Regions from separate parts of the Pseudoalteromonas sp. L1 genome, predicted to be linked through region 1. Evidence: predicted binding sites of a transcription regulator. Region 1 holds the regulator's gene; the other holds the start of a gene.
What was found. Region 1 encodes ArgR, which controls arginine synthesis, uptake and breakdown. Its sites were predicted from a motif close to ANTGAATANNTATTCANT; they were not measured.

Region 1 (3,592 bases):
TAAACTTATACGGCATGCATTTAGGCACCGCCTTCCAGCTTGTTGATGATGTGCTTGATTACAATGCAGATGCCACGCAACTTGGTAAGAATATTGGTGATGATTTAGCTGAAGGTAAACCTACCCTACCGCTAATCTACGCAATGCAAAAAGGCACACCAGAGCAAGTTAAGCTAGTACGCGAAGCCATTGAGCTTGGTAATGGTATGGACCACTTAGAGAGCATTCTAACGGCATTAGCTGATACTAAAGCCCTTGAGTTTGCGATGCAAAAAGCAGAACAAGAAGCCGACAAAGCGATTGCTTGTATTGCTTTTTTACCAGATACACCGTACAAGCAAGCACTTGAGAGTTTAGCCCGTATCGCCGTTGCACGGGACCATTAAACTTAATTTATTCGAGCCATAAAAAAGCCTGCAATTGCAGGCTTTTTTATTATTGAAGACATCGACTAGAGAATATCCCCATTTTCATCTGGGTATTAACCGTTGATGAAATCAACACCTTCTTGAATGTCTTTGTTAAGTGTCGCTAACATATCGTTCTTAGCTTGCTCTTCAAAAGCACTTAACTCACCGTAAGAAAGGATTTCTTCAACACCGTTTTTACCTAAACGTACTGGGTGTGCGAAGTATGCTGCATCACCGTTCTCAACTGCAACGTATGCGTAATCAACAACTTCTTCACCTTGTAAGCCTTTAACTAAAGACATACAAAAACGAGCTGCAGCTGCACCCATTGAAAGCGTCGCTGAACCGCCACCCGCTTTAGCGTTAACAACTTCAGTACCTGCATTTTGGATACGTGGTGTTAATGCTGCAACTTCTTCGTCGGTGAAAGTAACACCTTCCACTTGAGAAAGAAGAGGAAGAATAGTCGTACCTGAGTGACCACCGATCACTGGAACTTTAACGTCTGTAGCGCTTAAACCTTTAAGCTCAGCAACAAATGCTTCTGAACGGATCACGTCAAGTGTTGTGATACCGAATACACGATTCGCATCGTAAGTACCCGCTTTTTTGAATACTTCAGCAACGATTGGCACAGTACCGTTAACTGGGTTAGTAATGATACCTACTAACGCTTTAGGGCAGTTTTTAACGATGCCTTCAGCTAATGTTTTGATGATACCTGCGTTTACGTTGAAAAGGTCCGCACGGTCCATACCCGGCTTACGCGGCATACCCGCTGGGATAAGAACGATATCACAACCAACTAAAGCATCGTCTAGGTTGTCAGCACCAAAGCCTTCAACTTTAACGTCTGTTGGGATGTGAGAAAGATCAACCGCTACACCAGGAACAACAGGGGCAACATCGTATAACGATAATTCAGAACCTGCAGGTAAACTTGTTTTTAATAATAAAGACAATGCTTGGCCGATACCGCCAGCTGCGCCTAAAACAGCAACTTTCATTGGAATTCTCCGTAATTTGAGGTAGGAAATACTTGTGGCCCTAAAGATAATGAAATTAGCGACTAAAAACAAATTTATCCTGCTTATTTCGCATATAATTTCGACCATAGTTGTAAACTATGCTGTAAAGTGTCTTCATTTGGCCGACAAATTCAAACAAATACTGCATAAGTATGCATAATTGTGTAGAATTACCTCACATTTTATGAATAAAGATACGACAGCATGCAACCTCAAGATAAACAAGAAGCACTAATCAAAGCGTTTAAATCGTTATTAAAAGAAGAAAACTTCGGCTCACAAGGCGAAATTGTAGATGCATTAAAAGAGCAAGGCTTCGATAATATCAGCCAGAGTAAAGTCTCGCGCATGTTGAGTAAATTTGGTGCGGTACGTACTCGTAACGCAAAACAAGAAATGGTGTATTGCTTACCGGCTGAAATGGGCGTACCAACAGCGAAAAGCCCACTACGTCAGCTTGTTATTGACATTATGCATAACGAAATGATGATCATCATTCGCACTAGTCCAGGTGCTGCACAGCTTATTGCACGTTTACTTGATTCATTAGGTAAAGCAGACGGTGTGCTGGGAACCATTGCAGGTGACGATACTATTTTTATTGCCCCTGCAAAGGTCTCTGAAATTGACGTTACGCTTGAGCGTGTTCGCACCTTATTCGATACAGTTTAAAGTTGCTTTAGAAAATTCACTGACGGGGCGAAAAATGCCGATCCCATATCAGCTTGTGTGAAATCAAGCCAATGATCATAATGCTCGCCCTGCCCTAAACGACTTTTCAGTACATGTTCAAACGAGTCACCTTGCGCGGCACACGACACCATAAGTATGCCCTGTTTGTGAACGTCGCCAAATGGCATACTCTGATTAAGTAATAATGGCTGACCATGCTCATCTTTAAGCTCTGACCTCACTGCATGGCTCGTTTCAATTGCCGGCACAACCAAGGTATTATCAAGGCGAGTACGCCCCATTATTTGCTCTTGCTCTGATAAAGACAAGTACTGCCACACCGTTAGGTCGTGGACAAACCGCTGCACATGAATATAACTACCTTGATCTTCAAAATGCCCTGGTTTATTGACTAGTGCCGTACTGCGTTTTTGTCTTCCGTGGGGCGTGTCGCCGGCGTAGATAAAACCATTAAAATCTCGCCCATCTAAAAAACGAAAATTACGAACTTGCTCCACCAGTTCAACATCCGGTGTAAACAATTTTAAAATTTGCAGAGCAAATAAATGATTGACGTCTTCACGGTCAGAGCGGATTTGCACAAATAAATCGAATGGTTGTGCGCTTACAACATGTTCACTGTGTGTGACATTAGGAAAGCTCTGTAATTGACTTGGAATAAACTCAGGCAATATATGCGGCCAATATTGCGCCCCAACAGCAACAACACAAGACAGCATAGCCTCAGAAAACTGATCAGAAAACTCGTCTTGTATTACATTTACACGCTTTAGTTTTTTTCGTAATGACTCATCGTGGCCATCATAGACGTTAAAAAACAGGTGCAAACCATGTAAGTTTGCTTCAGCACAAATCCCAGATTGCGCTTGCGCCATAGTGAATCCTTAGCTATTCATTATCAGGCACACAATCAACAATTTAGGATTTCACATCATGTTTAATCTCGAAAAAAATTGACCGTGTGCGGCATTATTTTTATTTTTACTGGCTGTTCGACCGAGAAAACGTGGTCTTGCTCTGCGGCCACTTCGAGCTCCTGCCCTGCAATATTAATACGGTACACATAACGCGTGCCGATAAAACGTCTTTGCAAAATAGTTAAGCCTTGAGCATCGCCATTTTCTGCTTTACACAATTGAATATGATGAGGGCGCACATAAATTTGACCTTGTACGCAATCATGGTTACCTGCATTGATTGACGATACAACCCCGAACACCGTCTCATATTCAGTTGCGGTTAATGCTTTTGCCGTTAAGTATATGCCCGTACCAAGAAACTCTGCAACCACCTTTGAGTTAGGTTGGCTAAATAACTGCTCAGCAGAGCCTTGTTGGGCTATTTTTCCACCATGCATAACAGCAAGTGTGTCAGCAAAGGCAAACGCCTCTTCTTTTGAATGGGTAACAAATACCGCAGAAACTTTTTGCGCTTTGATAATTCGGCGTATGTCGGCAATCA
Region 2 (3,592 bases), on a different contig from region 1:
CTTTGGATTGAGGTAATCGGCGTGATAAGTTAGAAAGCTCAATAACCGCTTGTCTTTGACCAATAGGGCAGAGCAGCATACTGGCTGGAAAAATGTTTTGTGAAAATCAATACTGACAGAGTCAGCTAAATCAATGCCTAACAAACGTTCGTTATGGCGTTGTGATACTAACAAAGCGCCACCATAAGCCGCATCGACGTGTAAATAACAGTTATGCTTTTTACATAAATGAGCAATGCTTGCTATCGGGTCGATTGCGCCAAAATCTGTTGTACCAGCCGTGGCGATTACCGCAATTGGTAATAAATTTGCTCTTTGAAGTTCATTTAATGTGTTTTCGAGGCTATGGGTATCAATACAGCGATTTTCATCACACGCAACACTGATAACAGCATCATGACCAAGACCCAATAATGCGGCTGCTTTTTGAATACTAAAATGGCTATATTCAGAACAAAGAATGCGATAACGATGTGCATTACTGCTTAAGCCAGAAGTAATATTTGTATGGCTTTGTGGTTCTAATTTGCCTGCCAACTCACGTGCAAGTAATAATGCCATTAAATTAGACTGGGTTCCGCCAGTGGTAAACACGCCGTCTGCGCCCTCATCGTAACCGATTCTTTGGCATGTCCAATCAATCACTTTTTGTTCTATAAGTGTTGCGCCTGCACTTTGATCCCATGTTTCAACAGCGGTGTTTATCGAAGAGCTAAACAACTCTGCCAGCAGGGATGTAAGCATTACTGGGCAATTTAAGTGAGCAAGGTAATCTGGATGATGGAAGTAAATCGCGTGTTTTAAATAAAGGTGATCTAGCTCTTCGAGGACTTGATTTATGTCACTTAAAGGTGTGTTTAGATCAATGGCTGCAAATTCTTCTTGCAACTGTGCAGGTTGCACTCCGCTGGTCGGGGAATTAACTTTTTTAATACGCTCGCTTAGAGTGCTTATACCCAATTGCATTAATTGTGAGTAATCCTGCATTGGCGAAACACCAAAAAGTGGGGCATCAGTTTGTTTGGTTTTAGTTTGATAGTTAGAATCATTAATCCATTGATATTGCGGCGGTTTAAAATTTTCCATTGTGTATATCCTTTAACATTGATTTAGTAACCAAGAGACAAGAAAAGCTTTTTCCGTCTCCAATTAATTAAAATCCGCAACACCCTGTACCGATAATTAGGAAGGTATCACGCATTAAATGTTAATGCAAACAATTATCATTTAGTTACTTTACTCTAATTTAACGGTATCTTGATTTGTTAGTTTTCCGAATTGGTTAAAGGGCATGACACTATTTGTGCTGTAGGTAGCGGGTAAAGACTAGTAGAAAATTCTTTATCAATTACAATGATAGATTCAAACAATCAGAGCAATTTTTAATAACATGAGAAAAGCATGCACATACCCAACAAGTGGAAAATGACACCAGAGCGAGTCTCACAATTTATAAAAAACTATAGCTTTGCGCTGATGATAGACAGTGAATTTGAAGCCACACATTTGCCATTGGTGTATAAACCCGAAGAAGGTGAGTTTGGTACTTTATATGGTCATGTGTCACGGGCGAATCGTCATGGTAAAAGCTTGCAAGATACGCGTGTATTAGTGGTTTTTAATGGTCCGCGTATACCCAAACCACCTCAAGATCCGAGTTTCAGTTGGAATTAAAAGTGATTTAGGCAAGGCATTGACTGAAAAGAATGGTTTTTCCCTTGTTAAAGTCAATAACGCCGAATAAATCGCTTTTAAACCAACCCTTAGGGCGTTTCTCAAGAACTTACTCTCTGCGTTGTTACTTCTTAAAAGGGAGTGCCATTCTTACAAAGTAACGCCTTGACATTAAGCCCATGAGAAACGCTGAATTCTGTATCTTGAGGTGGTTTGGGTATAATATATCACCCACTTGGTATGCAGAAAAGCCTGCTGTATCGACGTGGAACTACGCCGCAGTTCATACAAAAGGCAAGGTTGAATACCTCGATGATGACAATACCTTAGCTTGCTTAGATGAGTTAATTAGCCAATACGAACCGAGTATTTTAAACGACACTAATTTGCTGCCAGATGATTATCAAGCGAAGCTACTACGGGGGATTGTTGGTATTAAAATCAAACTTGACTCAATTCAGGCAAAAGAAAAGTTAGGCCAGCATAAATCAGTAGCTGATCAACAAGGTGTTGTAGCAGGGTTAAAAAAAGATAAGCATCCTGATGCGCAAAGCTTATTATCATATATGTTGAAAACTGAGGTAGGTATAGGAAAAGATATCAATAGCTAAGTTTTACTTGCTGTAGCGTGTATCTTCTCCTATTGCTAAAGCTAATTTAGCTATGGCTTAGCTGTTTAACATAGTGCTGAAAATCATCAAAACCACCAATATGTTCATCATTAATAAATATTTGTGGGACAGTTCTACGACCACTTAGTGAAACCATTTCCTGAAAAAGTCGGTCGTTATCTGAGATTTCTATTGCTGTGTATTGCCAACCTAACTTTTTAAACAGTTGCTTTGCCGCTCGACAGTATGGGCAATAGTCTTTGTGGTACATTTTGATCTTAGCCATGAGTTAGTCCTAAGTGATTTAACCGATGTGGCTAGTTTAAGCTGTGTTATTTTTTTCTCTATGTTGCAAGTAGCTAAAATTATGTCTGAAAGTCCAAATATTTATTTAAATGATCCTGATCCGCTTAGTGTGTTACTTGAGCGAATGTCCTTGAGGGCCGAAGTATACGTTAATGGTGATTTTTGTGGCTCGTGGGCTGTTGATACATCGGGCTCTCGCCGGATTCCATTTCATTTAATTGGTAAAGGGCAAGCATGGCTGCATTTTGAGAATGAAACTATCGTATTGAATGAAAAAGATCTTGTTGTTTTCCCAAGAGACCATCAACACATAATATCGAGCTCACCGATTAAACCAGCAAAAAAATTAGTTAATCAGCCTGCAAAAGGGGCGGGTGAAACAGCGAATATGGTTTGTGGTTTTTTTCAGTTTAATCACACCCTAGTTAATCCACTTTTAGATGCTTTACCTGAGTTTTTACACATTCCCGCTACAAGTTCATCGTGTAATTCAAGAATAATGCAACTAATTGATATGATGATTGTGGAGTTACAGCAAAGGCGCACAGGCTGCTATACCATAGTCGATCAACTCGCTAATTTGGTGTTTATAGAAATACTTAGAGAGCAAGTTGAAACTGGTAAGTTAAATAATGGTATGTTGGTGGCGTTGTTTGATAATCGTATAGGTAAAGCACTTAATGCAATTCATCAACAACCAGAATATGCGTGGAATTTAGCGTCACTTGCCAGTAAAGCTTCAATGAGTCGTTCTAACTTTGCAGATAAGTTCACAAAACTAGTTGGCTTAAGTCCAATGAAGTATTTGCTTAAATGGCGTTTAATAGAAGCCCGTAAATTGCTGATCTGTAGTGATATTAGTATTGCAGAAATTGCACAATTAAGTGGTTACGAGACAGAAGCCGCTTTTAGAAAAGCGTTTAAACAGCACCAAGGCGAAGCCCCAGGTGCTGTTAGAAGTGCGATGGTTGGTCACTAACTATAAATTAAAGGTCATCAGC

Region 2: L3V38_RS07310 (aspartate aminotransferase family protein) is a predicted target of ArgR. The motif match lies at 1,200-1,217, and genes of this name have one in related genera.

What each region holds. Positions count from the first base shown of each region.
Region 1 covers NZ_JAKKCT010000006.1:169,964-173,555, forward strand. The annotation lists gene ispB (octaprenyl diphosphate synthase) at 1-386, shown strand, start outside; gene mdh (malate dehydrogenase) at 482-1,417, opposite strand; gene argR (transcriptional regulator ArgR) at 1,643-2,110, shown strand; gene L3V38_RS17555 (Dyp-type peroxidase) at 2,107-3,006, opposite strand; gene L3V38_RS17560 (ABC transporter ATP-binding protein) at 3,069-3,592, opposite strand, start outside.
Region 2 covers NZ_JAKKCT010000002.1:234,656-238,247, reverse strand. The annotation lists gene L3V38_RS07310 (aspartate aminotransferase family protein) at 1-1,086, opposite strand, end outside; gene L3V38_RS07305 (FMN-binding negative transcriptional regulator) at 1,402-1,674, shown strand; gene L3V38_RS07300 (FMN-binding negative transcriptional regulator) at 1,854-2,285, shown strand; gene grxC (glutaredoxin 3) at 2,332-2,571, opposite strand; gene L3V38_RS07290 (AraC family transcriptional regulator) at 2,653-3,570, shown strand; gene L3V38_RS07285 (YHS domain-containing (seleno)protein) at 3,578-3,592, opposite strand, start outside.